DNA from 3 places in the Streptomyces bullii genome. Region 2 is predicted to be linked to each of the others. Evidence: predicted binding sites of a transcription regulator. Region 2 holds the regulator's gene; each other region holds the start of a gene.
What was found. Region 2 encodes HrcA, which represses chaperone genes, less so after heat shock. Its sites were predicted from a motif close to TTNGCACTCNGNNNNNCNGAGTGCNAA; they were not measured.
Positions count from the first base shown of each region.

Region 1: the regulator HrcA is predicted to act here: its motif matches at 1,190-1,216, upstream of groES (co-chaperone GroES).
Region 3: the regulator HrcA is predicted to act here: its motif matches at 6,483-6,509, upstream of groL (chaperonin GroEL).

Region 1 covers NZ_JBHSNY010000012.1:256,109-265,768, forward strand. The annotation lists gene ACFPZJ_RS31940 (polysaccharide deacetylase family protein) at 1-167, shown strand, start outside; gene ACFPZJ_RS31945 (polysaccharide deacetylase family protein) at 164-925, shown strand; gene groES (co-chaperone GroES) at 1,363-1,671, shown strand; gene groL (chaperonin GroEL) at 1,782-3,407, shown strand; gene ACFPZJ_RS31960 (ester cyclase) at 3,482-4,189, opposite strand; gene ACFPZJ_RS31965 (SDR family NAD(P)-dependent oxidoreductase) at 4,737-5,510, opposite strand; gene ACFPZJ_RS31970 (MOSC domain-containing protein) at 6,012-6,680, opposite strand; gene ACFPZJ_RS31975 (LysR family transcriptional regulator) at 6,761-7,657, shown strand; gene ACFPZJ_RS31980 (WhiB family transcriptional regulator) at 7,749-8,078, opposite strand; gene ACFPZJ_RS31985 (response regulator transcription factor) at 8,458-9,069, shown strand; gene ACFPZJ_RS31990 (sigma-70 family RNA polymerase sigma factor) at 9,559-9,660, shown strand, end outside.
Region 2 covers NZ_JBHSNY010000001.1:376,565-386,224, forward strand. The annotation lists gene ACFPZJ_RS01780 (S41 family peptidase) at 1-1,745, opposite strand, end outside; gene ACFPZJ_RS01785 (hypothetical protein) at 1,813-2,376, opposite strand; gene ACFPZJ_RS01790 (VOC family protein) at 2,558-2,950, opposite strand; gene ACFPZJ_RS01795 (16S rRNA (uracil(1498)-N(3))-methyltransferase) at 2,964-3,704, opposite strand; gene ACFPZJ_RS01800 (nitronate monooxygenase) at 3,701-4,783, opposite strand; gene dnaJ (molecular chaperone DnaJ) at 4,884-6,020, opposite strand; gene hrcA (heat-inducible transcriptional repressor HrcA) at 6,020-7,036, opposite strand; gene ACFPZJ_RS01815 (MBL fold metallo-hydrolase) at 7,217-7,948, shown strand; gene ACFPZJ_RS01820 (DUF3097 domain-containing protein) at 7,980-8,786, shown strand; gene hemW (radical SAM family heme chaperone HemW) at 9,138-9,660, opposite strand, start outside.
Region 3 covers NZ_JBHSNY010000007.1:129,994-139,653, forward strand. The annotation lists gene otsB (trehalose-phosphatase) at 1-812, opposite strand, end outside; gene ACFPZJ_RS21065 (alpha,alpha-trehalose-phosphate synthase (UDP-forming)) at 888-2,276, opposite strand; gene ACFPZJ_RS21070 (glucosyl-3-phosphoglycerate synthase) at 2,349-3,320, opposite strand; SAM riboswitch class I at 3,453-3,610, shown strand; gene thrC (threonine synthase) at 3,629-4,909, shown strand; gene ACFPZJ_RS21080 (MoaD/ThiS family protein) at 4,906-5,181, shown strand; gene ACFPZJ_RS21085 (cold-shock protein) at 5,643-5,846, shown strand; gene groL (chaperonin GroEL) at 6,671-8,293, shown strand; partial or broken gene ACFPZJ_RS21095 (oxidoreductase) at 8,429-8,641, opposite strand; gene ACFPZJ_RS21100 (hypothetical protein) at 8,568-8,720, shown strand; gene ACFPZJ_RS21105 (carboxylesterase/lipase family protein) at 8,945-9,660, shown strand, end outside.

The DNA.
Region 1 (9,660 bases), on a different contig from region 2:
GGGAGTACCGCGAGTGGGACCGCGCTCTGCACCCCGGCGACATCGTGCTCAGCCACTTCCGGGGCCGGGAGCACTGGAAGGGCGCGATGCCCGACATGATCCGCCGCTTCCTGAACAAGGTCACGGCCGAGGGCTACGCGGTGGGGCGCCTGGAGGACTACCTGTGAGGCCGTGCGGCCTGGCGGCCGTGGCCCTGGCCGCCGCCGCCCTGCTCAGCGGCTGCACCGGCACGGTGCCGTCGGACGGCCGGCCCCGGACGCCGGGGCAGGGCGCGACGCCCTCCGTTCTCCCTCCCGTGGTGGATCACATCCCCACCCGCGACCGCGTCGTCTTCCTGACGTACGACGACGACGCCGAGCGTGACCCGCGCTTCGCCGACCTCGTCAGGACCCGCCGCCTGCCGGTCAGCCTCTTCCTGACGGACCGCGTCGTCGGCCCGGCGTACGGCCATCTCGCGCGCCTGCGGGCGGTCGGCGCGAGCATCCAGAACCACACCCTCGACCACCCCGCCCTGCGTGGCCTGCCCTACGCCGGCCAGCGCGCCGAGATCTGCGGTCAGCAGGACAAACTCCGCGCCCGCTTCGGCGTCCGCCCCCACCTCTTCCGCCCGCCCCACGGCACGTACGACACGACGACCCTGCGCGCCGCCGCCGACTGTGGCATCACGGCGGTCGTCCTGTGGCGGGCCGCGGTCCGAGGCGACGGCACGCTGACCTACACCCGGGGCGGGCACGACCTGCGCCCCGGCGACATCGTGGCCGTCACCCCGGACGCCGGCACGACGGGCGTCCCCCTGGTGGAACGCACGGTACGACTGCTCCGGGAGATCGAGGGGCGGCGGTTGAGGGTGGGGCGGCTGGAGGACTACGTCCAGCGGTATCCGGCGGCGACCGGCGGCACCGCTTCGGCGCCGGTGAGTCGTTGACCCGGGCCCAGCCCGTCCGTTGCTCGAGGACGAGGCCGTTCAGGCCGAAGCGGGGACCTGGGGCGGCAGCCCCCGACGGCAGCACACCGACGCCGAGCACTGCACCCCGCAGGGCGGTACGGCCGGGCGGTGGGGGTCCCGTCGTCCGAGCGAGGCCGGGGGGGGGGCAGCGTGGCGCCGGGCTGGCACCCGCCCCAGGCACCGACGCCGGGCAGGCGCGAAAACGTACGCCCGCACGAAACCCCCACCGACGCGCGCAGGCAATTGGCACTCCGCTTGACCGAGTGCTAACGACGGTCATAGTCTCGGCTCTGGCACTCCCACCCGGAGAGTGCCAACAACGCGACGGGCAGGTCCGGCACCCGCGACGACGGATCGACCTGGTCGCCACCTCAGACAGTTAACCCCGTGAGATCTCCGAAGGGGGAGGTCGGATCGTGACGACCGCCAGCTCCAAGGTTGCCATCAAGCCGCTCGAGGACCGCATCGTGGTCCAGCCGCTGGACGCCGAGCAGACCACGGCCTCTGGCCTGGTCATTCCGGACACCGCCAAGGAGAAGCCCCAGGAGGGCGTCGTCCTGGCCGTGGGCCCGGGCCGCTTCGAGAACGGCGAGCGTCTCCCGCTCGACGTGAAGACCGGCGATGTCGTGCTGTACAGCAAGTACGGCGGCACCGAGGTGAAGTACAACGGCGAGGAGTACCTCGTCCTCTCGGCCCGCGACGTGCTCGCGATCGTCGAGAAGTAAGCCACCTCTTTTTGCTCTGCTACTGCGCCCCTGGCCCCCGCGACCGATAAGAAGCCGGGCGCCCGGGGCGCAGTGCTTTCACCCAGATTTCCGAGAGGGCTCACGCTCCCATGGCGAAGATCCTGAAGTTCGACGAGGACGCCCGTCGCGCCCTCGAGCGCGGCGTCAACAAGCTCGCCGACACGGTCAAGGTGACGATCGGTCCCAAGGGCCGCAACGTCGTCATCGACAAGAAGTTCGGCGCCCCCACCATCACCAACGACGGTGTCACGATCGCCCGCGAGGTCGAGATCGAGGACCCGTACGAGAACCTCGGCGCGCAGCTGGTCAAGGAGGTGGCGACCAAGACCAACGACATCGCGGGTGACGGTACGACCACCGCGACCGTGCTGGCCCAGGCGCTCGTCCGCGAGGGCCTGAAGAACGTCGCCGCAGGCGCCTCCCCGGCCGCCCTGAAGAAGGGCATCGACGCCGCCGTCGCCGCCGTCTCCGAGGAACTGCTCGCGTCGGCCCGCCCGATCGACGAGAAGTCCGACATCGCCGCCGTCGCCGCGCTGTCCGCCCAGGACCAGCAGGTCGGCGAGCTCATCGCCGAGGCGATGGACAAGGTGGGCAAGGACGGTGTCATCACCGTCGAGGAGTCCAACACCTTCGGCCTGGAGCTGGACTTCACCGAGGGCATGGCCTTCGACAAGGGCTACCTGTCGCCGTACTTCGTGACGGACCAGGAGCGCATGGAAGCCGTCCTGGACGACCCGTACATCCTCATCCACCAGGGCAAGATCTCCGCCATCGCGGACATGCTGCCGCTGCTGGAGAAGATCATCCAGGCCAACTCCTCCAAGCCGCTGCTGATCATCGCCGAGGACGTGGAGGGCGAGGCCCTGTCCACCCTCGTCGTCAACAAGATCCGCGGCACCTTCAACGCCGTCGCCGTCAAGGCCCCCGGCTTCGGCGACCGCCGCAAGGCGATGCTGCAGGACATGGCGGTCCTCACCGGCGCCACGGTCATCTCCGAGGAGGTCGGCCTCAAGCTCGACCAGGTCGGTCTGGACGTCCTCGGCTCCGCCCGCCGCGTCACCGTCACCAAGGACGACACCACGATCGTCGACGGCGCCGGCAAGAAGGAGGACGTCGAGGGCCGCGTCGCCCAGATCAAGGCCGAGATCGAGACCACCGACTCCGACTGGGACCGCGAGAAGCTCCAGGAGCGCCTCGCGAAGCTGGCCGGCGGCGTGTGCGTGATCAAGGTCGGCGCCGCCACCGAGGTGGAGCTGAAGGAGAAGAAGCACCGCCTGGAGGACGCCATCTCCGCGACCCGCGCCGCGGTCGAGGAGGGCATCGTCTCCGGTGGTGGGTCCGCGCTCGTCCACGCGGTGAAGGTCCTGGAGGGCAACCTCGACAAGACCGGCGACGAGGCCACGGGTGTCGCGGTCGTCCGCCGCGCCGCCGTCGAGCCGCTGCGCTGGATCGCCGAGAACGCCGGCCTCGAGGGCTACGTCATCGTCTCCAAGGTGGCGGAGCTGGAGAAGGGCAGCGGCTACAACGCCGCCACCGGCGAGTACGGCGACCTGGTCAAGGCCGGCGTCATCGACCCGGTCAAGGTCACCCGCTCCGCCCTGGAGAACGCCGCCTCCATCGCCTCCCTCCTCCTGACGACCGAGACCCTGGTCGTCGAGAAGAAGGAAGAGGAGGAGCCGGCCGCCGCGGGCCACGGCCACGGCCACGCCCACTGAGGCACGCACTCCGGAAGAAGCCCCCGTTCCGGTCGGAACGGGGGTTTCTCCCGTACGCCCGCGCGCCGCTGCTCCTAGATCTCCAGATCGTCGAGCGCCCCGAGCTGCGCCATCAGCCCCAGGCGGTCGTACTGCCACCACCCCTCGACGATCTTCCCACCGCCCCCGAACCGGAAGATGGTCGTCCCGGTCATGGACACCTTCCGCCCGGTCGGCCGCAGCCCCAGGAACTCGCCGGTGTGGGTCGCGTCCCAGCTCCACCGGGTGCACACCCGGTCGCCCTGGGCGATCTGGTCCTCGATGCGGACGGAGAAGTCGAAGGCCTCCCGCCACATCTCCATCTCGCGCCGGACGCCGTCCCTTCCGCGGGTGTCCTGGTCGTTGGCCGGATCGTGGTCGTGGTAGTCCTCGTCGACCAGGTCGTCCAGCGGCAGCAGCCCCTCCTGGCCGGACAGCACCTCGAAGAACCGCCGCGCGGTGTCCGCGTTGAGCTGCTCGTCCCGCACGACGTCCAGGTTGGTGAAGGTGGGTTCCCCGTCGCAGAGCGCCACCATCTCCTGGAAGATCCGGTCGGTCTCCGGCAGGCCGGAATTGCGCATGGCCTCCTCGTACGACGGAAACTCCACGATCTCGACGAAGTGCGACGCGTCGTCCCGGTCCTTGCCGATGACGTCGTGCGTCGCCGTCCGCTTCCCCTTGGTCTGCTCGACCCACCTGTCCATCAGCCGGTTCATCTCGTCGAACCGGCTGGTCTTGCAGTCGATGAGCTGTACGAAGGTCATGGCACCGCCCTCCGGCCCCCCTGGGTCCGGTTGAACAGCACCATTCTCCCAAGCGCCCCGCGCCGCCGCCTGTCGTCACCGACGGGCCGGCCGGCGGCTACGGGCGCGCGTCAGGCGTTGCCGCGTGCTGGTCGCGGGGCGTCGTCGGCGGCCGGCTTGCGGGCGGTGGTCGGGTCCGCCCCTCGCACCCCTACGTCGCTTTTGGCCCAGCTTTGCCTCGGTGGTGTGAGCGGGGGTTCGGGTCGGTGGTGTGGGCCGGGGGTTCGGGTCAGTGGTGTGCGGGGTTCGGGTCCGGGTGTGGGCGGGTGTTCGGGTCGGTGATGTGGCGGGTCGCGTCTGTGGTGCGGCCGGGGCCCGAGTCGGCCGTGTGGTCGGGGCCCGAGTCGGCCGTGTGGCCCGGGCGGGCACTGGTCGTGGCGTGTGCCGGGGTCCTGGCGTGTGCTGGGAGTCGTCGGCTTTACGGCGTGGCCGCGCGCGCACCGCGCGGCGCCCGGGGCGGCATCCAGGCGCAACCGGGCCGCACCGCCTCTCGGCGACACGGACGGCCCTACTGCGGCCCGTACTTGCGCCCCGTCTTCGACGTGATTCCGCCGAGCAGGCCCTGGGGCATCAGCCTCGCCGCCCCCGTCAGCGCCTTGTACCGGGGGTCCGGAATTGACAGCGTCTTGCCGCGCGCCAGGTCGGTGAGGGCCACCGCGACCAGCTTGTCCGCGTCGAGCCACAGCCAGTTCGGGATGTTGTCCGTCCCCATGCCGGCCCGCGCGTGGAACTCCGTGCGCACGAACCCCGGGCACAACGCCATCAGCCGCACACCGCTGCCGGCCAGGTCCCGCGCCGCGCCCTGCGTGAACTGGACGACCCACGCCTTGGACGCCCCGTAGGTCCCGCGCGGCACGAAGGCCGCGACCGAGGCGACGTTGATGACACCTCCGCGGCCCCGCTCGCGCATCGCCTGCGTCGCCGCCGACGTCAGCCGCAGCACCGCCTCGCAGTGCACCTTGAGCATCCGCAGCTCGTCGGCCATGGGGACGTCGAGATAGCGGCCCTTGTTGCCGAAGCCGGCGTTGTTGATCAGCAGGTCGACGGGGTTCTTGCGGTCGCCCAGCCGGGTCGCCACCGCCTCGATGCCCTTGTCCTCCGCCAGGTCGGCCGTCAGCACCTCCGCCTCGATGCCGTGTCGGTCGTGCAGCTCGGTCGCCTGTTCCCGAAGCCGTTGGGTGTCGCGGGCCACCAGCACCAGGTTGTGCCCGTCGGCCGCCAGTCGCCGCGCGAACGCGGCCCCGATGCCTGCCGTCGATCCCGTAATCAGAGCCGTTGTCATGGCCCAAGGGTAGTTACCCGGAGTTTGCGCGTCCGCTCGCCTCGGCGGCCGTCCACGACATGCCCTCCTCCCGACTCCCTGCTGCCCGTCCCGACCTACGGCCCGCGCGCACCGGGGGAGCACCCACCAGGGAACGCCCGGCGTGTCCTGCCGACTCGACCGCTCCCGGCCGAGTCGGCGGGCCCGTTCCCCGGACCGCTGCGAGACGTGTGGCGAGACATGCTTCGATCGTCGCCGAGCCGGGCCCGCCGGACATCGGGGACCAGCCCCGACTGTCCCCGAACCAACCCCCGCCCGCCGCCCGGGGTTTCCCCCCCAGGAGCCGTGCGGCGCCCGGCCGAGCACGACAGCTGCCCGAGCCGGACGCACAGCTGGCGGGCCGTCAGGCTCCATCTCGGCTCGTCCCCAGCCCCAGCCCCAGCCCCAGCCGCAGCCCAGCCACAGCCGGACCCAGCCCCGGGTCCCGGCCCGGGCCAGCCGCGGCCTCCGCCCACCGCCCCCTCACCCGGTGTGCTTCTCCACGTACTTCCGCGCCGTCGCCAGAGCCTCCGGATGCAGCGCCTCACCTGCCGGCAGCAGCCGCGGCAGCAGCGCCCGATCGGTCGTCACCGCCCGGAACTGCAGGGCGACGGTCACGCCGTGGTCCGGCCGGTGCACGATCTCCACCGGGTCACCCGCCCGTATCTCACCGGGCTCGATCACCCGCAGATAGGCCCCGGGCGCACCTCGCTCCGTGAACCGTCTCACCCACCGCTCCTCCCCGAGATGCCCCTGGAAGGTGCGGCAGGGAATCCGGCCGGAGGTGATCTCCAGCACCACCGTGCTCCCGATGCGCCAGCGCTCGCCGATCAGCGCGCCGGACACGTCGACGCCCTGCGTGGTGAGGTTCTCGCCGAAGGCACCGGGGGCCAGCGGCCGCCCCAGCTCGCGCTCCCACGCGTCGAGGTCCTCGCGCGCCATCGCGTACACCGCCTGGTCGTCGCCGCCGTGGTGCTCCTTCTTGCACACCGCGTCCCCGGCCAGCCCGCTCCCGCCTATGCCCTTCGGGCCGGGGGCGGCCACCCGTACCGCTCCCTGCACCGGCTGCTTGTCGATCCCGGTCACGCCCTCCGGGTTGTCCGTGTACGGCACGGCCTTCGCCCGGCCCAGGTTTACAGACAGAAGCTTCATGGCCGCACGGTAGAAGGCGACGGTCCAAAGCGTCGACGCATTATTCGCCGCGCCGTCAAAGGCTCGCTTATCCTCCAAGTGTGATCGAAGCCCGCCATCTCCGTGTCCTGCGCGCCGTGGCCACCACGGGCTCTTTCTCGGCGGCGGGGCGCGAGCTGGGCTGCACCCAGCCCGCCGTCAGCCAGCAGATGAAGGCCCTGGAGGCGTCCGTCGGCACGCCGCTGCTGATCCGCACCGGACGCGAGATGCGCCTGACCCAGGCCGGTGAGGCACTGGTGCGGCACGCCGCCGGGATCCTCGCCGGGCTCACCGCGGCCGAGGAGGAGGTCGCCGCCATCGCGGGCCTGCGCGCGGGCCGGGTACGGCTCGTCTCCTTCCCCAGCGGCAGTTCCACGCTCGTCCCGACCGCTCTCGCCGCGCTGCGCGACGTCCATCCCGGCACCCGGGTCTTCCTGGAGGAGGCCGAACCGCCGAGGTCCGTGGAGATGCTGCGGGACGGCGACTGCGACGTGGCGCTCGCCTTCCGGTACGAGACGGCGGCCGGCGCCGAGGAGTGGGACGAGCTCGTCGTCCGACCGCTGCTGACGGACCGGCTGGTCGCGCTCGTGCCCGAACGGCACCGTCTCGCGCGCGCGGAGTCTGTCGCCATCGGCGAGCTCGCCGAGGAACCGTGGATCGCGGGCTGCCCGCGCTGCCGTGGCCAGCTGGTCGAGGTGTGCGAGGCGGCCGGCTTCACGCCGCGCATCGACTTCGCCACCGACGACTACCCGGCGGTGGTCGGCCTGGTCGGCGCCGGGCTCGGCGTCGCCGTCCTGCCTCAGCTGGCCGTCGAGTCCGTACGGCCCCGAGGCGCACGCACCGTGACACTGCGACCGACGGTGCGGCGGGAGATCGTCGCGCTCACGCTGCCGGACCTCGCGCACGTGCCGGCCGTGGCGGCGACGCTGGACCAGCTGGCGCGGGCGGCGGCCCGCTGAGCGGGAGCCGGCCGTCCGCTGGGCACAGCACCCGGGAAAAAACGAGGGCACGCATACGCGTGCCCCTAGTGCAGAAACGTTCCTTCAATGTTCAGTTGCCAGAAGCGGCGTGCCCGCTGGATGCCGATGCCGACACCAGCCGGTTGCGCGCCCGCCCCATCAGCTCTTCGCGCTCGTCCTCGGTCAGCCCGCCCCAGACGCCGTACGGCTCCCGCACCGCCAGCGCGTGAGCGGCGCACTCGGCGCGCACCGGGCACCTCATGCAGACCTCTTTGGCCGAGTTCTCGCGGGCACTCCGAGCAGCACCACGCTCGCCCTCCGGGTGGAAGAACAGCGAGCTGTCCACCCCGCGACAGGCAGCCAGCAGCTGCCAGTCCCACAGGTCCGCGTTCGGTCCGGGAAGGCGGGAGAAATCTGCCATTGCGTGACCCCTTGTAGCCGTTCTGGGCGGATCCGTGTCCACGACCGTACAACTACGATCTAAGGAGATGAAAATATGACTCATTGCGAATCTAGTCGCAGACACCAGCGAAGGGGAAGAAAAGGGTCTAAATGGGGCATAGGTTGTGATGAACATTTGAGGGTCTGCCGCGCATATCTGCACCGTGTCCGCGCCCTCACGTAGAGTGCCGAAGATGGCAGACCGCCCCGTAACTCTTTCGAGTGACCGTCGTTGAGAGTGACGAGGCGGTTGAAGGAACAAGCGCTCGGGCGGGCGTCCGAGACGGTCGACCGCACAGGTGACGATTCGTACCAGCCTGGAGGCTCAAGGTGACGCGCATCAGCTGCGGAGGGCGGTCATGACTTCCGTCCTCGTCTGCGACGACTCCCCGCTTGCCCGAGAGGCGCTCCGCCGCGCGGTCGCGACCGTGCCCGGCGTCGAGCGCGTGACGACGGCTGCCAACGGCGAGGAAGTCCTCCGCCGCTGGGGCGCCGACCGCTCGGACCTGATCTTGATGGACGTACGCATGCCCGGTCTGGGCGGCGTGGAGACCGTCCGGCGGCTGCTGTCCGCCGACCCCGGAGCGCGCATCATCATGCTCACGGTCGCCGAGGACCTGGACGGTGTGGCCCTCGCGGTGGCCGCCGGCGCCCGCGGCTATCTGCACAAGGACGCCTCCCGCGCGGAACTGCGCGCCACGGTGACCCAGGCCCTCGCCGACCCGACCTGGCGGCTCGCCCCGCGTCGGCTGCGCTCCGCGGAGATGGGCGCCGCGCCCACGCTCACCGCGCGTGAGATCCAGGTGCTCGAAGGCATGAGCCACGGCCGCTCCAACGCCGAGATCGGCCGCGAGCTGTTCCTGTCGGAGGACACCGTCAAGACGCACGCCCGCCGGCTCTTCAAGAAGCTCGGCGCGTCGGACCGGGCCCACGCCGTGGCGCTCGGGTTCCGATGGGGTTTGGTGCGCTAGGGCCTGTCCTTCGGATCGGGCCGACCGAGCCGTGCGGCATCCGGCCGACGCCGACGCCGGAGCGCGGGGGTGCGGGGATGCCGCCGCGTGAGCCGCACACGCGCGTGGTCGCGTCGGCGGCCGACGACAACGCCGGCTGCCGCCCGCCCGAGCGCGTGCGACAGCTCGGACGGGTGCCCACCAGGTCTCACGGCACCGGGGTGATCCGAAAGACAGGCCCTAGGGGCGGCCGCGTACGTCGTGGTGGGGGCACGGACATCCCGGTCCACCACCTCAGGGGCGGGTTCGTCGAAGGCGCTCCTCCGGTGCCCGCTGCTCGTTTCGCCGCGGATGCCGCATCCTTGAGATGTGGAGTCTCTCGGGGACGAGTCGGTCGAGCGGAAGGGGAGGGCGCAGGGGATGAGTTCCGGCGCACCTGCTCATAACGCTTCGGTGCACAACAACGGACGCGGTGCCACGGACCGCGCGGCCGCAAGGCACCATGGACCGATGCGCGACGACGAGGCGGCCACTGCCCCAGGGGCGATCGGTGAGCTCGTCCACCGCGCCGTCGACGGGGACGAGCAGGCCACGCACGACCTGCTCGCCCAT
Region 2 (9,660 bases):
AGCCACAGCACGCCGTCCTTGGCGGCCCGCAGGTTGGAGTAGCGGGCGGCCTCCACCGGGAAGGGCACGATGCGGTCGGCGAGCCCTTCGAGGTCGACGCGGGTGGTGGGGGTGCCCTCGCTGTCGGGGGTCTCCTCCCGGTCGGGCGTCTCGAAGGGGCGGCCGTGCCGCTGCGGCCCGAACGGCGACGGGGTCGTCGCGGCGAGCGTGATCAGATGCGGGCGGGCGCCCTCCACGAAGGCCAGGTCGAAGACGTGCTCGTCGTAGACCGGGTCGAAGGAGCGGGTGGACAGGAACGCCAGGTGCTTGCCGTCGAGGGTGAACGCCGGGGCGTAGTCCTGGAAGCGCAGCGGCGTCGCCTCGGTGACGGACAGGTCGGTGGTGTTGGCGAGTTTCAGCTGGCTCAGCGGGCTGGGCCCGGGGTGGGACCAGGCGAGCCATGCGGAGTCCGGTGAGAAGACCAGTCCGGACACGTCGCCGTTCTCGCTGCGGTCCACCTCCCGCACCTCGCCCGTCTCGCGTTCGACGAGCAGGAGGCGTCCGTCGTGCGAGGCGACGGCGGCCCGGCCGCCGTCGGGCGCCATGGCGAGCTCCAGGACGCGGCCCAGCTGTCCGGCGGCGAGCCGGCGCGGGGTGGCGCCGGGGACCAGGCCGGTGGCGGGCGCGAACTCCAGGGCGTCGTCGCCCTCGGCGTCCGTCACCCACACCACCCACTCCTCGCCGTCCGCGCGGAAGGCACGCGGCAGCCGGGCCCGTACGCCGGGTGCGGCGGCGAGCGCGCGGGCCGGTCCGGAGCGGTGGGTGACCCAGTGGACCGCGCCGCGGACGCAGACGGCGCTGCCGCGCGCGGTGTGGTCGGGGGAGGCCGAGCCGAACCAGCGGGAGGCGTTGACCGGGAACGGCTGGAGGTCGACGCGCTGCCCGCCGAGCCGGATGCCGAGCCGCCGCGGCTCTGCTCCGTCCAGGTCGTCCAGCAGCCACAGTTCACCGGCGGAGGAGTAGACGACGCGGGAGCCGTCGGTCGCGGCGTGCCGGGCGTAGAAGCCCTCCCCGTGCGGCGTGTGCCGCCGCAGGTCGGAGCCGTCCGCGAGGGAGGAGTACAGCGCGCCGGTGCCCTCGTGGTCGGAGAGGAACGCGATCCTCTCCCCCACCCACAGCGGGTACTCGATGTTGCCGTCCAGCTCCTCGTGGAGCCGGACGAACTCCCCGTCGCCGTCACGGTCGATCCACAGCTTGCCCGCCGTACCGCCCCGGTACCGCTTCCACCAGGCGGCCTCGCGGCCCATCGGCGCGGACAGCAGCACGGTGTGCGGCCCGTACGCGATGTCGCCGACGGGCCCGTACGGCAGGCGGGTGGCCGGTCCGCCGTCGAGCGGGACGGCGTGGGCCCAGGTGCGGCGCAGGCTGGCCTGGCCGTGGGCGGTGAGGGCGAGCACCTGCCCGTCGGGTGTCCAGCCGCGGACCTGGGTCCTGCCGCTGCCCCAGTGGGTGAGGCGTCGGGTGGGGCCGCCGTCGACGGGGGCGATGTGCACCTCGGGGGCGCCGTCCCGGGTGGAGGTCCAGGCGACGGTGGTGCCGTCGGGCGAGATCCGCGGCTGGGTCACCGGGACGTTGTCGGCGCTGACCCGCCAGGCCCGCCCGCCGTCGAGGGGCGCGAGCCACACGTCGTCCTCGGCGGTGAAGGCGACCAACTCGCCGTGCACGTGCGGGAACCGGAGATACGCAGGCGTTGCGGACTGTGTCACCCGATCACCCTATGCAAGGGGCGCCCTGCCCGACAGAGGTTTGGATCAGTTGCCGGGGCCGTCACCGTCACTTGCCTTCCACCGGTCGGCACTTGGGGTACTGGTCGCACCAGACGGTCGTCGTGACGGTCACGGTGACGGTGGGTCCGGGCCGCCCGTACGTGGGGTCGCCGCCGACGGGCGGGGGGCTGGTGGCGTCGCAGTCGCCGAGCCCCTTCACGTGGAACACCACCTTGCCGTCCACCTTGGCGGTGATGTCACCGCGGACGCACGCGCCGTCCACCGCGTGGGTGACCTTGCCGTCGACGGTGATCTCCTTGCCGTCGTTCGTCTCCCCCTGGCAGTCGACGGTGGCGACGGTGTCCTCGCTCGCCGACGGCGAGGACGTGCCGCTGTCCCCGTAGGAGCCGGTGCAGCTGAGCCAGCGCACCCCCGTCTTCTGCCGGTCGAGTTCCCGCGTCACGGTCTCGTCGGTCGTGTACGCCACGGACGCGGAGCTCAGTCCGCCCGGCTCGCACGCGACGACTCCGCCCACGGCGACGACCGCGAGCCCCGCCACGGCCGCCACCCTGGTCCCACGCTGTCGCCGCTGTCGCCGCTCTCGACACCAAATCGGCCTCAGTGCCCCCATGAAGGGCAGCCTGCCACCGGACCGGGGCGGCGCGGTAGGGCGCATACGGCCACGCTGCGCTCCCGCACGTCGCGTTCGCGTAGCCCAACTCCTGCTCGCCCAACGCCCCTCGCCCCCGCCCCACCGCCGCGCATCCGTCCCGCCGGACCGCTCGGCTGCCCGGCTGCCCGTGCAGCCGGGGTCAGCCGCGTGGCAGGAGCCACTCCTGGAGTTCGACCAAGTTGCCCTCCGGGTCCTTGAGGTGGGCGACGCGCATGCGGTCGGTCATGGGGGCGGGGCCGTGCAGCAGGGTGGCGCCCCGGGAGGTGATCCGGTCGCAGCAGGCGTCCAGGTCGTCGACGCGCAGGACGACCAGCGAGCGGTGGCCGGCCGCCGTCTCGCCGAGTTCGTCCAGGACCCCGGCCATCATCGCCCGGTTCTGCAGGGCGATACCCGCCGAGCCGGAGTCGGGGCTGAACTTCTCGTACGGTCCGTCGGCCGCGCCCGACTGCGGCGTGAGGGAGAGGACATCGGCGTAGAAGCGGTAGCAGGCCGGGAAGTCGGTGACGAAAAGACGTACTTGGGCGAGTTCCACGGTTCCCCCGGTGTCAGGACCAGCGGCCGGTGCGGCCGAGCAGCAGGGCGGCGGCGGCCGTACCGGCGGTCGAGGTGCGCAGCACGGTGGGGCCGAGCACGTACGCCTTCGCTCCCGCCCCCGCGAACAGCTCCAGCTCCTCCGGGGCGACACCGCCTTCGGGACCGACGACGAGCACGATCTCGCCCTCGGCGGGGAGTTCGGCCGTCGCCAGCGGCTCCTCGCCGCTCTCGTGGAGCACGGCGGCGAAGTCGGCCCGGGCGAGCAGCGCGGCGACCTGCTTGGTCGTCGCCGCGTCCGCGACCTCGGGGAAGCGCACCCGGCGGGACTGCTTGCCGGCCTCCCGGGCCGTCGCCCGCCACTTGGCGAGGGACCTCAGTCCCCGGTCGCCCTTCCACTGCGTGATGCAGCGCGCCGCCGCCCACGGCACGATCGCGTCGACACCGACCTCGGTCATCGTCTCGACGGCCAGCTCACCGCGGTCGCCCTTGGGCAGCGCCTGGACGACGGTGATGCGGGGCTCCTCCGGCGGCTCCTCGCTCACCGAGTCCAGCTGGACGACCAGCCGGTCCTTGCCTTCGGTGCCGAGCACCACGCAGTCCGCCCAGTGCCCGGCCCCGTCGGTGAGGATCACGTCCTCGCCGGGCCGCAGCCGCTTCACGGAGACGGCGTGCCGCCCCTCCGGGCCGTCGAGGACGTACCGTCCGCCGCCGCCCGCCCGGAAGTGCTCGACCACGAACACCGGCGCGGTCATCGGCCCGTACCTCCCGGGTATCCCGACAACGCTGTCCGGGCGACCGCGAGTTCACCGGCCAGCACCTCCACGAGCTGCCCCGCGGGCATCTCCCGCGCCATCCGGTGCCCCTGCCCGGCCCACAGCGCCATGCCCTGCGCGTCGCCCGCCTTGGCGGCGGCCTTGCGCAGCGGCGAGGTCAGGTGGTGGATCTCCGGGTAGGCGGCGGGCGCGTAGGGGCCGTGCTCGCGCAGGAAGCGGTTGACCAGGCCGCGGGCCGGACGTCCGGAGAAGGCGCGGGTCAGCTCCGTGCGGACGAACAGGGGGTTGGTCAGAGCCTGCTTGTGCAGGGCGTTGGCGCCGGACTCGTGGGTGGCGAGGAAGGCCGTGCCCAGCTGGGCCGCGCTCGCACCCGCCGCGAGTACGGCGGCGATCTGGCTGCCGCGCATGATGCCCCCGGCGGCGACGATGGGCAGGCTCACCGCCTCGCGGACCTGGGCGACCAGCGACAGCAGGCCGAGACCGGAACCGTCCGTCTCCGGGACGTCCCGGTGCGTGCCCTGGTGGCCGCCCGCCTCGACGCCCTGCGCGATCACCGCGTCGGCGCCCGAGCGTTCGACGGCGCGGGCCTCCTCGGCGGTGGTCGCGGTGACGAGCGTGAACGTGCCGACGCGGTGCAGGGAGTCGATGACCTCCCGGCTCGGCACACCGAAGTGGAACGAGACCACCGGCACCGGGTTGTCGCGCAGGACGGCGAGCTTGGCCTCGTAGCCGTCGTCGCGGCCGCTGTCGGGGTCGCCGAGCTCGGTCTCGTACCAGGAGGCCTCGCCGGCGAGCTGGTGGGCGTAGACGTCGACGGCGGCCGGGTCGGCGTACTCCGGCTGCGGCATGAACAGGTTGACGCCGAAGGGCCTGCCGGTGAGGCTGCGCAGCTGTTTGATCTCCTGGTACATCCCGTCGGCGGTCTTGTACCCGGCGGCGAGGAACCCGAGGCCGCCCGCCTCGGACACGGCGGCGGCGAGCTGCGGCACGGAGACGCCGCCCGCCATGGGGGCCTGCACGATCGGATGCGGGAAGAGATCGGTCAGCGCGGAGGACATGACCGCATGTTGTCACGTCCTCCGAGCGAGTCCGAATCCGGCCTTCCGACTGGCATGGACCAGCGGCACACCCGCGCGCCCCGGCCCACGGCCGCCCGCGTCAGCGCCCGTTGAAGGCGTCCTTCAGCCGCGAGAACAGCCCCTGCTGCCCGGGCTGGAACTGTCCCTGCGGGCGCTCCTCGCCGCGCAGTTTGGCCAGCTCGCGCAGGAGCCTCTCCTGCTCGGGGTCGAGCTTGCTCGGGGTCTGCACCTCGACGTGGACGATGAGGTCACCGCGTCCGCCGCCCCGCAGGTGCGTCACACCGCGCCCGTGCAGCGGGATCGACTGGCCGGACTGGGTGCCCGGGCGGATGTCGACCTCCTCCATGCCGTCCAGCGTCTCCAGCGGCACCTTGGTGCCGAGGGCCGCCGCCGTCATCGGGAGCGTGACCGTGCAGTGCAGGTCGTCGCCGCGCCGCTGGAACACCGGATGCGGGAGTTCGTGGATCTCGACGTACAGGTCACCGGCGGGACCGCCACCGGGCCCCACCTCGCCCTCGCCGGCGAGCTGGATGCGGGTGCCGTTGTCGACACCGGCCGGGATCTTGACGGTGAGGGTACGGCGGGACCGTACGCGGCCGTCGCCGGCGCACTCCGGGCACGGCGTGGGCACCACGGTCCCGAAGCCCTGGCACTGCGGGCACGGGCGCGAGGTCATGACCTGGCCCAGGAAGGACCGGGTGACCTGCGAGACCTCACCGCGGCCCCGGCACATGTCACACGTCTGCGCCGAGGTCCCCGGCGCCGCGCCGTCGCCGTTGCAGGTCGTGCACACGATGGCCGTGTCGACCTGGAGGTCCTTCGTGGTGCCGAAGGCGGCCTCGTCGAGCTCGACCTCGATACGGATCATCGCGTCCTGGCCGCGGCGGGTGCGCGAGCGCGGACCGCGCTGCGACGCCGTGCCGAAGAACGCGTCCATGATGTCGGAGAAGTTCCCGAAGCCGCCGGCCCCGAAGCCGCCCGCGCCGGCCGCGCCGGCCTGCGAGAGCGGGTCGCCGCCGAGGTCGTAGACCTGCTTCTTCTGCGGGTCCGACAGCACCTCGTAGGCGGCGTTGATCTCCTTGAACCGCTCCTGGGTCTTCGGATCGGGGTTGACGTCCGGGTGCAGCTCGCGCGCGAGCCGCCGGAAGGCCTTCTTGATCTCTTCCTGCGACGCGTCGCGGCGCACGCCGAGTACGGCGTAGTAGTCCGTGGCCACTACGACTCCGCCAGGATCTGTCCGACGTACCGTGCCACTGCGCGTACCGCTCCCATCGTTCCCGGGTAGTCCATGCGGGTCGGTCCGACCACGCCGAGCTTGGCGACAGCCTCGCCGCCCGAACCGTAGCCGACCGACACGACGGACGTGGAGTTGAGTCCTTCGTGGGCGTTCTCGTGACCGATACGGACGGTCACGCCCGGATCCTTGGCCTCGCCGAGCAGCTTCAGGAGCACCACCTGCTCCTCCAGCGCCTCCAGCACCGGCCGGATCGTGAGGGGGAAGTCGTGCGAGAAGCGGGTCAGATTGGCGGTGCCGCCGATCATCAACCGCTCCTCGTTCTCCTCGACGAGCGTCTCCAGAAGTGTGGAGAGCACCGTCGAGACCGTACCGCGGTCCTCGACCTCGAAGGCCTCCGGCAGGTCCTCGACCAGGCTCGGCACGTCCGTGAAACGACGGCCCGCGACCCGGCTGTTGAGCCGCGCGCGCAGATCCGCCAGCGACGTCTCGCCGAAGGGCGCCGGGCAGTCGACCACACGCTGTTCGACCCGCCCGGTGTCCGTGATCAGCACCAGCATCACACGCGCCGGCGCGAGGGAGAGCAGCTCCACGTGCCGCACGGTCGACCGGGTCAGCGACGGGTACTGCACGACGGCGACCTGCCGCGTCAGCTGCGCCAGCAGCCGCACGGTCCGGGCCACGACGTCGTCCAGGTCGACGGCGCCCTCGAGGAAGTTCTGGATGGCCCGCCGCTCCGGCGCGGACATGGGCTTGACGCCCGCGAGCTTGTCCACGAAGAGCCGGTAGCCCTTGTCGGTGGGGATGCGCCCGGCGCTGGTGTGCGGCTGGGCGATGTAGCCCTCGTCCTCCAGGGCGGCCATATCGTTGCGGACGGTGGCCGGGGAGACACCGAGGTTGTGCCGCTCGGTGAGCGCCTTGGAGCCGACGGGCTCCTCGGTGCCGACGTAGTCCTGGACGATGGCGCGCAGCACCTGAAGCCTGCGTTCACTGAGCATGCGCGCACACCTCCAGAAGTCGTCCGCCCGGTGTCCTGCCTGGTTTCGCCTGACACTCCTGGCACTCGGCGCGTGCGAGTGCCAGACTTCCCCGGCCCAGTGTACGGCGGTGGGGTACGGCACGGGCAAGGCCGGTGCCGTGGCGGCGCCACGGCGCCGCTCCCCGGCTAGCGTCGCCGTATGACGGTGACTTGGGAAGAGCTGGGATGGGAGCGGGTCGCGGCCGGGGTGGGGCGGTGCCGGCTCCCGGTGTGGGACTGCACGGCCGGGCTCGTCGTCGGGGAGGGCGCGGCACTGGTGATCGACGCGGGGTCGAGCCTGGCCGAGGGCGCGCGGTTGCGCGCGCAGGCGCGGGAACTCGCCGGTCATCGTGTGACGCATCTCGCGCTGACCCATCCACACTTCGACCACGTCCTCGGCTCGGCGGCGTTCGCGGGCGCGGAGGTGTTCGCGGCGGTGGGCGTGGACGGGGTGTTCACGCGCGCGCGTGACCGCGAGGAGCTGCGCGCGGACGCGGTGACCCACGGCCTGGACGCCCGGCAGGCCGAGGAGGCGGCCGACGCGCTGGCCCCGCCCCGCCACCTGGTCTCCGGGGAGCGGACCCTCGACCTGGGCGCGGGCCGCCAGGTGCTGCTGGCGAACGTGGGCCCGGGCCACACCGCCCACGATCTCGCCGTGCTGGTGCCGGGCGACCCGGAGGTGGTCTTCTGCGGCGACCTGGTGGAGGAGTCCGGCGCGCCGCAGGCGGGCCCGGACGCGGTGCCGTCCCACTGGCCGGCGGCCCTGGACCGCCTGCTGGACCTGGGCGGCGAGGACGCGCTGTACGTGCCCGGTCACGGAGCGGTGGTGGACGCGGCGTTCGTCCGGGCGCAACGCGACGCCCTCGCCGCGCGGTTCGGCGTGTCTCCGTGAACGCCCGCCGACTTCTCCTATCGTCATCCGAATGCGCCAGTACTCTCCGGACCTGACCCCGCCGTGGAAGAAGCCCAAGCCGGTTCCCGAGGTCCCGGCCGAGCCGGGCCTGGTGGTGGAGGAGCAGGTCACCGGTTTCTGCGGCGCGGTGATCGGCTGTGAGGCGGGCACGGTCACGCTGGAGGACCGCTTCGGCAAGCACCGCGTGTTCCCGATGGAGCCGCGCGGCTTCCTGCTGGAGGGCCGGGTGGTGACGCTCGTACGGCCCTCCTCGGGCGGTCCGGTGCGCCCCACCCGCACGGCCTCCGGTTCGGTCGCCGTCCCCGGCGCACGCGCGCGCGTGGCCCGGGCCGGGCGCATCTACGTGGAGGGCCGGCACGACGCCGAGCTGGTCGAGAAGGTGTGGGGCGACGACCTGCGCGTCGAGGGCGTGGTCGTGGAGTACCTGGAGGGCGTCGACGACCTGCCGTCCGTCGTGGACTCCTTCTCCCCCGGCCCGGACGCCCGTCTGGGCGTCCTGGTGGACCACCTGGTCCCGGGTTCCAAGGAGTGGCGCATCGCCCGGTCGGTGACGAGTGAGCACGCGCTGGTCGTCGGCCACCCGTTCATCGACATCTGGGAGGCGGTCAAACCGTCGTCCCTGGGCATCGAGTCCTGGCCGCGGGTACCGCGCGGCCAGGACTGGAAGACCGGGGTGTGCCGGGCCCTGGGCTGGCCGGAGAACACGGGGGCGGCCTGGCAACGGATCCTCGGCCGGGTGCGCTCCTACAGGGACCTGGAGCCGGAGCTGCTGGGGCGGGTGGAGGAACTGATCGACTTCGTCACGGCGCCGACGTAGCCCGACACCCGACCCCACTCCGCCGCCCGCGACCGTTCGGCTGAGGCCGCGGGCATGCGTGCCGGGCGCGACACGGCGCTGAGCCGCGGCACGCGTGCCGCTGCGTGCGACACGGCGCCGGGCCGCGGCGGCACAGGCGGGCAAAGCAGCACCCCACCCACCGCCGTTCGGTTGAGCCGCGGGCACACGTGCCGACCGGAGCTGTACAGATGGGCGAAGCGGCACCCGGCCTCGGGTGACCCCGCAGCACCTCGGGACACCGGCCGGGGCACCGGAGCTCACCGGGTCGTTGCCCCTCACCGCCGGGTTGCGGACCCACCCCCGCCTAGGCGGGGACGCCGAGCCCGCCCCTCAGTCCACCAGATCCCTGACCACGGCGTCCGCCAGCAACCGCCCCCGCAACGTCAGCACCGCCCGGCCCTCCTCGTAAGGCCCGCCTTCCAGCAACCCCTCGGACAACGCCCGGCGCGACGCCGCAAGCCCCTCCTTCCGCAGCAGCGACAACGACACGCCCTCCCGCAGCCGCAGCTCCAGCAGGATCCGCTCGACCCGGCGGTCCTCCTCCGACAGCACCTCACGCCCGGCCCCCGGCGACCGCCCCGCCGCCAGCGCCGCCGCGTACGCGCCCGGGTGCTTCACGTTCCACCAGCGCACCCCGCCTACGTGGCTGTGCGCCCCGGGCCCGGCCCCCCACCAGTCGGCGCCGCGCCAGTACAGCTCGTTGTGCAGGCAGCGCCCGGCCCGCGACGTGGCCCAGTTCGACACCTCGTACCAGTCGAAGCCCGCCGCCGACAGCGCCTCGTCCGCGATCAGGTAGCGGTCGGCGTGGACGTCGTCGTCGGTCATCGGGATCTCGCCCCGGCGGATGCGGCGC
Region 3 (9,660 bases), on a different contig from region 2:
CCGCCCACCACCAGGTCCGCCCGCTTCCGCAGCTCGGTCACCTCGTCGCTGCCGCTGCACACCAGCAGGCCGGGCGTTCCGTCGGAGCGGAGGGTGTCGACCGCGCCGAAGGCCGGCAGGTCGCCGAGGTCGTCACCGGCGTACAGGACGGATCCGGCGCCGATCTCGCGCGCGAAGTCCAGCAGGGCGACGCCCTTGTCCATGCCCGGCGGGCGCAGTTCGAGGACCATGCGGCCGGGCTCGACGATCAGGCCGTGTCGGTGGGCCAGCTCGGTCAGCGGGTCGCGCAGGGCCTCGAAGGCGGCCTGCGGGTCGGCGGCCCGGCGGGTGTGGACGGCCACCGCCCGGCCCTTCTCCTCGATCCAGGTGCCCTGCCAGGCGCCGATCTGGTCGAGGAACCCCGGCAGCTCGGCGCGGACGGCGGCGACGCCCGGGTGCGGGGGCGGGGCGGTGACGTCGCCGGTGGCGGCGTCCCAGCGTTCCGCGCCGTAGTGGCCGAGGACGACGAGGTGTTCCAGGCCGGGCACGCCGGCGAAGCCGCCGTGCCGCACGGCGACACCGGCCGGCCGTCCCGTGATCACCGCGACGGCGGCCACCTTCGGGGCGAGGGCGGCGAGCGCGGGCACCGCGTCGGGATGCGCCCGGGCCTGCTCGGGATCGGCGACGATCGGCGCGAGTGTGCCGTCGAAGTCGAGTCCGACCAACGCCTTGCCCGGCTGCGCCAGGAGGGCGTCGAGGCCGTCCCGACCACCGCGGGTGGCAGGCGTCGGCCAAGGGTGCTGCGGGTCCGTGGAGTCCGTGTGGCTGCCCATACGGCGACCCTATCCAGGGACCGCCGACCCACGCATGACCCACCACCACGGGTCGGCCGGCGCCGCCTGCGCGGGTCAGCTTCTCAGTGCCTCCAGTTGGTCCAGGAACCACTGCGCCGGAGGCAGTGCGGTCGCTGCCGCGGACAGTCGCTTGGAGCGTGCCGCCCGTTCCTCCGGTGCCATCGACAGCGCCTCGTGCAGCGCCTTCGCCGTGCCGACGACGTCGTACGGGTTGACGGTGATCGCGTCCTCGCCCAGCTCCTCGTGCGCCCCCGCCTCCCTCGACAGCACCAGCGCGCAGCCCGTGTCGGAGACGACCGGTACCTCCTTGGCGACCAGGTTCATGCCGTCCCGGATGGGGTTGACCAGGGCCACGTCGGCCAGCCGGTAGGCCGCCAGGGACCGGGCGAAGTCGTCCTTGACGTGCAGGACGACCGGGGTCCAGCCCGGCGACCCGTACCGCTCGTTGATCTCCTCCGCGACGCGCTGGACCTCGGCCGTGTAGTCGCGGTACACGGCGAGGTCCTGGCGGGAGGGATAGGCGAAGGCGACGTGCACGACCCGCTCGCGCCACTCGGGGTGGTCGTCGAGCAGCTGCCGGTAGGCCAGCAGGCCGCGCACGATGTTCTTCGACAGTTCCGTGCGGTCGACCCGGACGATCGTCCTGCGACCCTCGCCGATCTCCTGCCGCAGCGCCCCGATCCGTTCCTCGACGTCCGGCTCGTGGGAGCGGGCGCGCAGGAAGTCGGCGTCCGCGCCCAGCCCGTGCACCCCGACGCGCGTGTCGCCCGGCCCGCCGGCGAACTGCTCGCAGCACGCGGTGAACGCGTCCGCCCAGCGCCGGGTGAGGAAGCCCAGCCGGTCCGCGCCCAGCATGCCGCGCAACACCTGGCCGGCGACGTCCTCCGGGAGCATCCGGAAGTACTCCGGCGGCGCCCACGGTGTGTGCGAGAAGTGCCCGATGCGCAGGTCCGGGCGCAGTGCGCGCAGCATGCCCGGCACCAGCGTCAGGTGGTAGTCCTGCACCAGCACGGCCGCACCCTCGGCCGCCTCCTCGGCCAGCGCCTCGGCGAACGCCCGGTTGTACGTCTCGTACGACGCCCACTGCCGCCGGAACTCCGCGTCGAAGACCGGCTCCAGGGGCGTCTGGTAGAGCATGTGGTGCACGAACCACAGGACCGAGTTGGAGATGCCGTTGTAGGCGTCGGCGTGCACGTCGGCCGGGATGTCCAGCATCCGCACGCCGTCCTCGCCGACCCTGCGCCGGACCGCCTCGCGGTCGCCGTCGGACAGCGCCGAGCACACCCACAGCGCGCCCGCGTCCGGCCCGATCGCCGACAGCCCGGAGACCAGCCCGCCGCCGCCCCGTTTGGCGTGCAGCGAGCCGTCGTCGCCGACCGAGTAGGAGACCGGGCCACGGTTGGAGGCCACCAGTACCTGCGCAGCACCGTACGTTGAAGCCATACGCCTCAACCTAGCCCGGCCCGGAAACGCTCAAACGTACGATCCCGCCGTATACGGCCGGACGCGTGCACCTCACGCCACCTTGCGTTTCTGGTACTCGGCGATCTCCACCATCGGCGGCCGCTCCTCGGTGTCCACCGAGTACGTGCGCGGTTCGAAGCCGTCCTCGCCCCGCTCGAACTGGGTGAGCGCCGGCCGGATCAGATGGCCGCGGGCCAGCCGCAGCTGGGCCGTGCGGTAGATCGCGGCGGACATCCGGCCGAGCGCCTGGCCGTCCTGGTGCCGGTGCTTGCGCACCCCGACGTCGACCTGGGCGAGGGCGTCCAGGCCCACCAGGTGCAGGGCGTCGACCAGCATGCCGAGCTCCACGCCGTACCCGACCGGGAACGGCAGCTGTTCCAGCAGCGAGCGGCGGGCCGCGTACTCGCCGCCGAGCGGCTGCACGAAACCGGCCAGCTGCGGCCAGTGCATGTTGAGCAGCGGGCGGGCCATCAGCTCGGTGACCCGGCCGCCCTGCCCGGCCGCCGTCGTGCCGGAGGCGGGCCCGTCGGACACGGTGAGCGGACGGTCGTACATGGCTTTCACCAGGTGCACGTCCGGGTCGGTGAGCAGCGGGCCGACGATCCCGGAGACGAAGTCGGAGGAGAACTCCCTCAGGTCGGCGTCGACGAAGCAGACGATGTCCCCGCGGGTGGCCAGCAGGGAGCGCCACAGCACCTCCCCCTTGCCGGGCAGGGCCGGGAGACGCGGGAGTATCTCGTCCCGGTGCACCACCGTCGCGCCCGCGGCGGCGGCCACCTCCGACGTGCGGTCGGCCGACCCCGAGTCGACGACGACGATCTCGTCGACCAGGGGCACCTGCCGCATGAGGTCGTGGCGGACGACCGCGACGATGTCGCCGACGGTCTCCTCCTCGTTGAGCGCGGGCAGGACGACGGAGACCGACTGGCCCGTGCGGTGCTTGGCGGCCAGGATGCGGTGGAGGGGGCGATCGGTCACGGACCAGGAGCGGGTGCTCAGCCAGCGCTCGACTTCTTCCAGCACGGTCTGCGGGCTCCTCACTGTTGTCTCGCGGTTCGGACGACTATCTCAACTGTCCTGGCCTTCGGTTACAGTCTTGACCAACGCGGGTGACCATCGCATGTCCGGGGTCGCCCGCCGCTGACAACCGCATACAGCTCATCCAGAGGGGCAGAGGGACACGGCCCGATGAAGCCCCGGCAACCCTCCAGCCGGTTCTCGTAGGTCACTGGCGACCGCTTCGCGCGAGGCTCCCGGCTAGGGAAGGTGCCAAATCCGTCTCACGGCGAGATGCGTCGTGAGGAAGATGAGGAGAAAGGGCCTCGCCTCACATGGCTGTGCAGACTGCTGCAAGCACCACCCATTCCGTCGACCTCGGTCCCGCGGCCGCGCTGAGCTGCCGCGAGTGCGGTCACCGGGTACCCCTGGGACCGGTCTTCGCATGCGAGGAGTGTTTCGGCCCGCTGGAGATCGCCTACGACTTCTCCGCCTACGACGCCGAGGAGCTCCGCAAGCGGATCGAGGCGGGCCCCGCGAACATCTGGCGTTACGCGCCGCTGCTGCCCGTCCCCGCGGACGTGGCCGGCAAGCCGAACCTGAACCCGGGCTGGACCAAGCTGGTCCAGGCCGACAACCTGGCGCGCGAGCTCGGCGTGACCGGCGGACTGTATGTGAAGGACGACTCCGGCAACCCGACGCACTCCTTCAAGGACCGCGTCGTCGCCCAGGCCCTGGAGGCCGCCCGCGCCTTCGGCTTCACCACGCTCTCCTGCTCCTCCACCGGCAACCTGGCCGGCGCCGTCGGCGCGGCCGCCGCCCGGGCCGGTTTCCGCTCCTGCGTGTTCATCCCGCACGACCTGGAGCAGGGCAAGGTCGTCATGGCCGCCGTCTACGGCGGTGAGCTCGTCGGCATCGACGGCAACTACGACGACGTGAACCGCTTCTGTTCCGAGCTGATCGGCGACCCGGCGGGCGAGGGCTGGGGCTTCGTCAACGTCAACCTGCGGCCGTACTACGCGGAGGGCTCCAAGACCCTGGCGTACGAGATCTGCGAGCAGCTCGGCTGGCGGCTGCCGGACCAGATCGTCGTCCCGATCGCCTCCGGTTCGCAGCTCACCAAGATCGACAAGGGTCTGCAGGAGCTGATCAAGCTGGGGCTGGTCGAGGACAGGCCGTACAAGATCTTCGGTGCTCAGGCCGAGGGCTGCTCGCCGGTGTCGACGGCCTTCAAGGCCGGGCACGACGTCGTACGTCCCCAGAAGCCGAACACGATCGCCAAGTCCCTCGCCATCGGCAACCCGGCCGACGGCCCCTACGTCCTGGACATCGCGCGCCGCACGGGCGGTGCCGTGGAGGACGTCACGGACGAGCAGGTGGTCGACGCGATCAAGCTGCTGGCCCGCACCGAGGGCATCTTCGCCGAGACGGCGGGTGGCGTGACGGTGGGCGTCACGCGCAAGCTGATCGACAACGGCGCACTGGACCCGTCCAAGACCACCGTCGTGCTGAACACCGGCGACGGCCTCAAGACCCTCGACGCGGTGGCCGGCACCGGTCTGACCGCCACCATCCGCCCGACCCTGGACTCCTTCCGAGAGGCTGGCCTCGCATGAGCGTGACCGTCCGCATCCCCACCATCCTGCGCACCTACACCGGCGGCCAGGCCGAGGTTCCGGCCGAGGGCGCGACCCTCGCCGAGGTCATCGCCGACCTGGAGAAGAACCACACCGGCATCGCCGCCCGCGTCCTGGACGACCAGGGCAAGCTGCGCCGGTTCGTCAACGTGTACGTCAACGACGACGACGTGCGGTTCGAGCAGGGCCTGCAGACGCCGACCCCCGAGGGCGCCGGCGTGTCCATCATTCCGGCGGTCGCCGGCGGCTGAATCGGGTCGGCCGCCCCGATTCCGGGTGTGGTCGTTACCATCGGTAACGAAGGTCACCGAGAGTTCATCGAATTGCCCCCTCCGTAAGAGAAGCGGAAGGGGCAATTCAGTGTGATTGAGCGCGGTACAGTTGGGGAACGCGATGTCGATCCGCTGATCGCGCACCCTGAATTCCTGCCGCGCACCCGTCGAGATGTAGCCAAAGTGTGGGTGTCATTCGCGCCTTTTGTGGCTTTCGCGTGGTCCGACTTGCCCTGAAGTGGGACGAATTGTCGCCACATTCCGGACCGGTCGCGTCCAGAATTCTCGTCCGATTGACCTGTTGCAGACGGCAGTTGGACAGATACATTCGGCCGCGGTCGACGCGTTCCGGCGCACGCCCCCAACCGTTGGGGGGTGAGGTCTGACCCGGATCCGCGAAGTGTGGATCTGTGCAAGGGCCAGTAATAGGGGAGTTAGGCATGGCTCAGGGCACCGTCAAGTGGTTCAACGCGGAGAAGGGGTACGGCTTCATCGCGGTCGACGGTGGTGCGGATGTTTTCGTCCACTACAGCGCGATCCAGATGGACGGCTACCGCACCCTGGAAGAGGGCCAGCGGGTCGAGTTCGAGATCTCGCAGGGCCAGAAGGGCCCGCAGGCCGACATGGTTCGCGTCACCGCCTGAACGCGCGACCAACGACCAACCGCAACCAAAGGGTCTTCTCCGAAGGGCCCGTACCTCCCGGGGTACGGGCCCTTCGGCTTGTCCCGGGGGCCGAGTTGAGGCGCGCGGGCGTCCTGACCCCCGGGTCGCCCGGCTCGCCGACCCGCCGGTGGTGCGGCCCAGGCGGCCTGCTGGTCTCTCCGGGGCCCACTGGCCTCCGTGCGCGGCGCACCGGGCTGTTCGGCGGGCCGCTCGCGCCCGTGTCCCTGCTCGTCGTGGTCCCGCCGCGACCGCGGGTGCGGCGCCTCCGGGGCCGTCCGGTGGCGCGGGCGCCGATGCGGCGGGGTGGTGGCCGCGACCGCGTTCGGCTCGTCGTGCTGAGCGTGTCGCGGGGCGCCGGGTTCCCGGTTTCGTCGCGGGTGCCAGGCGCCGGTTCCCGGCTTCGTGATCCGGCCGTCGTGCCGCCTTGCGGCTTGTCGGGGCGCTGACGCGCCTGAGGCGCCGCCGGCGCGTGGCGCGTCGGAGTGGTGGTGTCGCGCGCGTGCTCGCGGTCGCGTGCCTGGTCGGTGCCCCTTCGTAACACCGCCGCCGGGGTGTCGAGTGCTGCGACGGTCTGTTCGCCCGGGGCTGAGTAGGGGGACCGTAGGGCGGGAGCCGCTTGCACTCGACTAGGGCGAGTGCTAATCATTGGCGTTAGCACTCTGAAGGTGAGAGTGACAACTGGAAGGACCGGGTCGGTGAGGCCACGGGCCAGGTGGGGCAAGGAACCACCGGTCGGGGCCGTCCGTCGCGGGCGCGGGCGCGGTCCGAAGTAATCACCCCCAGTCCTGGAGGGACCACTTCACATGGCCAAGATCATCGCGTTCGACGAGGAGGCGCGGCGCGGCCTCGAGCGCGGCATGAACCAGCTCGCGGACGCCGTCAAGGTGACCCTCGGCCCCAAGGGCCGCAACGTCGTCCTCGAGAAGAAGTGGGGCGCCCCCACGATCACCAACGACGGTGTCTCCATCGCCAAGGAGATCGAGCTCGAGGACCCGTACGAGAAGATCGGCGCCGAGCTGGTCAAGGAAGTCGCCAAGAAGACGGACGACGTCGCCGGTGACGGTACGACCACCGCGACCGTTCTCGCCCAGGCCCTGGTCAAGGAGGGTCTGCGCAACGTAGCCGCCGGCGCCAACCCGATGGCCCTGAAGCGCGGTATCGAGAAGGCCGTCGAGGCCGTCTCCGCCGCCCTGCTGGAGCAGGCGAAGGACGTCGAGACCAAGGAGCAGATCGCCTCCACGGCCTCCATCTCCGCCGCCGACACCCAGATCGGTGAGCTCATCGCCGAGGCGATGGACAAGGTCGGCAAGGAAGGCGTCATCACCGTCGAGGAGTCCCAGACCTTCGGTCTGGAGCTGGAGCTCACCGAGGGTATGCGCTTCGACAAGGGCTACATCTCGGCGTACTTCGCCACCGACATGGAGCGTATGGAGGCCGTCCTCGACGACCCGTACATCCTGATCGCCAACCAGAAGATCTCCGCGGTCAAGGACCTGCTCCCGCTCCTGGAGAAGGTCATGCAGTCGGGCAAGCCGCTGCTGATCATCGCCGAGGACGTCGAGGGCGAGGCCCTGTCGACCCTGGTCGTCAACAAGATCCGCGGCACCTTCAAGTCCGTCGCCGTCAAGGCCCCGGGCTTCGGCGACCGCCGCAAGGCGATGCTGAACGACATCGCCATCCTCACCGGCGGTGAGGTCATCTCCGAGGAGGTCGGCCTCAAGCTGGAGAACACCTCCCTGGACCTCCTGGGCCGCGCCCGCAAGGTCGTCATCACCAAGGACGAGACCACGATCGTCGACGGTGCCGGTTCCGCCGAGCAGGTCGCGGGCCGCGTGAACCAGATCCGCGCCGAGATCGAGCAGTCCGACTCCGACTACGACCGCGAAAAGCTCCAGGAGCGCCTGGCCAAGCTCGCGGGCGGCGTCGCGGTCATCAAGGCCGGTGCCGCCACCGAGGTGGAGCTCAAGGAGCGCAAGCACCGCATCGAGGACGCCGTCCGCAACGCCAAGGCGGCCGTCGAGGAGGGCATCGTCGCCGGTGGTGGCGTGGCCCTGCTCCAGGCCTCCCAGGTCTTCGAGAAGCTGGAGCTCGAGGGTGACGAGGCGACCGGCGCCAACGCCGTGCGCATCGCGCTCGAGGCCCCGCTGAAGCAGATCGCCGTCAACGCCGGCCTCGAGGGCGGCGTCGTGGTGGAGAAGGTGCGCAACCTGACCCCGGGCCACGGCCTGAACGCCGCGACCGGCGAGTACGTCGACCTGGTCAAGGAAGGCATCATCGACCCGGCGAAGGTGACCCGTTCCGCGCTGCAGAACGCCGCCTCCATCGCCGCGCTCTTCCTCACCACCGAGGCCGTCATCGCCGACAAGCCGGAGAAGGCCGCTGCCCCGGCCGGCGGCGGCATGCCGGGCGGTGACATGGACTTCTGATCCTCCGAAGATTCTTCGAGGATCGGACACGTCCCTTTCCGTGCCGAGGGCGGCACTCCCTGGAAGCAGGGGGTGCCGCCCTCGGGCGTGTGCGGGATCACAGGGCGGCGCGCCCGCCGGGCGGAATGCCCTCCCGCGCCGGACCGGTTGACCGTGAGACGCGATCATTGCGCGTGCACCTACCGACCGGTCCACCCGGCGGTTGGTGCCCGCCCACAGGAGCTGGTCGAGGAGGTAGCCGTGGGCGCCGTGGATCTCCACGCCGTCGAAGCCGATGCGCTCGGCGGCGGCCGCGGCCTCGGCGAACGCGCAGGCGTCCTGCTTCCACTGCGAGTGGCGGAAGATCACCGGGAACTCGGGCGAGACGGTCTCGCGTACGGCGGCTCTCCAGCCGGTCGAGCAGCCCTCGAACTCCGGCAGTCAGTAGCGGCGCGTCGACGCGTGGAAGGCGTCCACACCGGCCGCCGCCAGCGGGGCGAGGATCGCCTCCAGCTCCTCGGGCGACTCGGCGAGGCGCGTCCGGGGGGCCTTTGCCGGCACGGTCGGCCGGGCCTCCACTTGATTGCCTCAGTCAATTATCGTGGGCGGTCGCATGTCACGAACGACACGGCGCGTCCACGCACGTCCACCTCCCGCAGCGAGGAGCCCGCGATGACGACACCCGCCCCCCGCCCGTCGAAGGCCGGCGACGCCGCCGAGCCCGTCGTCCACACCGCCGCCGGAGCGGTGCGCGGGCGGTGGGAGGACGGGCTCGCGGTGTTCCGCGGCATCCCCTTCGCCGAACCGCCGGTGGGCGAGGCGAGGTTCGCGGCGCCCCGGCCGGCCCGCGGCTGGGACGGCACACGGGACGCCTCCGCCTTCGGGCCGCCGCCCCCGCAGGACCTGGGCATAGCGGGCCGCCCCGGTGTCCTCGACACCCCGGAGGGCGACGACTGGCTGACCGTCAACGTCTGGACACCGGACCCGGACCCGGTGGCCCGCCGCCCCGTGATGGTGTGGATCTACGGCGGCGCCTACAAGCTCGGCCACTCCGGCAGCCCCGGCTACGACGCCCGCCTGATCGCCCGCGACGGCGACCTGGTCGTCGTCACGCTCAACTACCGCGTCGGCATGGAGGGTTTCGCCCGGATCGACGGTGCGCCCGCCAACCGGGGCCTGCTCGACCAGGTCGCCGCGCTGGAGTGGGTACGGGACAACATCACGGTGTTCGGCGGCGACCCGGACCAGGTCACGGTGTTCGGCGAGTCGGCGGGCGCCGGTTCGGTCGCCTCGCTGCTGGCCATGCCGAGCGCGGCCGGACTGTTCCGGCGGGCGATCGCCCAGAGCGTGCCGGGGACCTTCTTCTCCGACGAACTGGCCCGGGACAT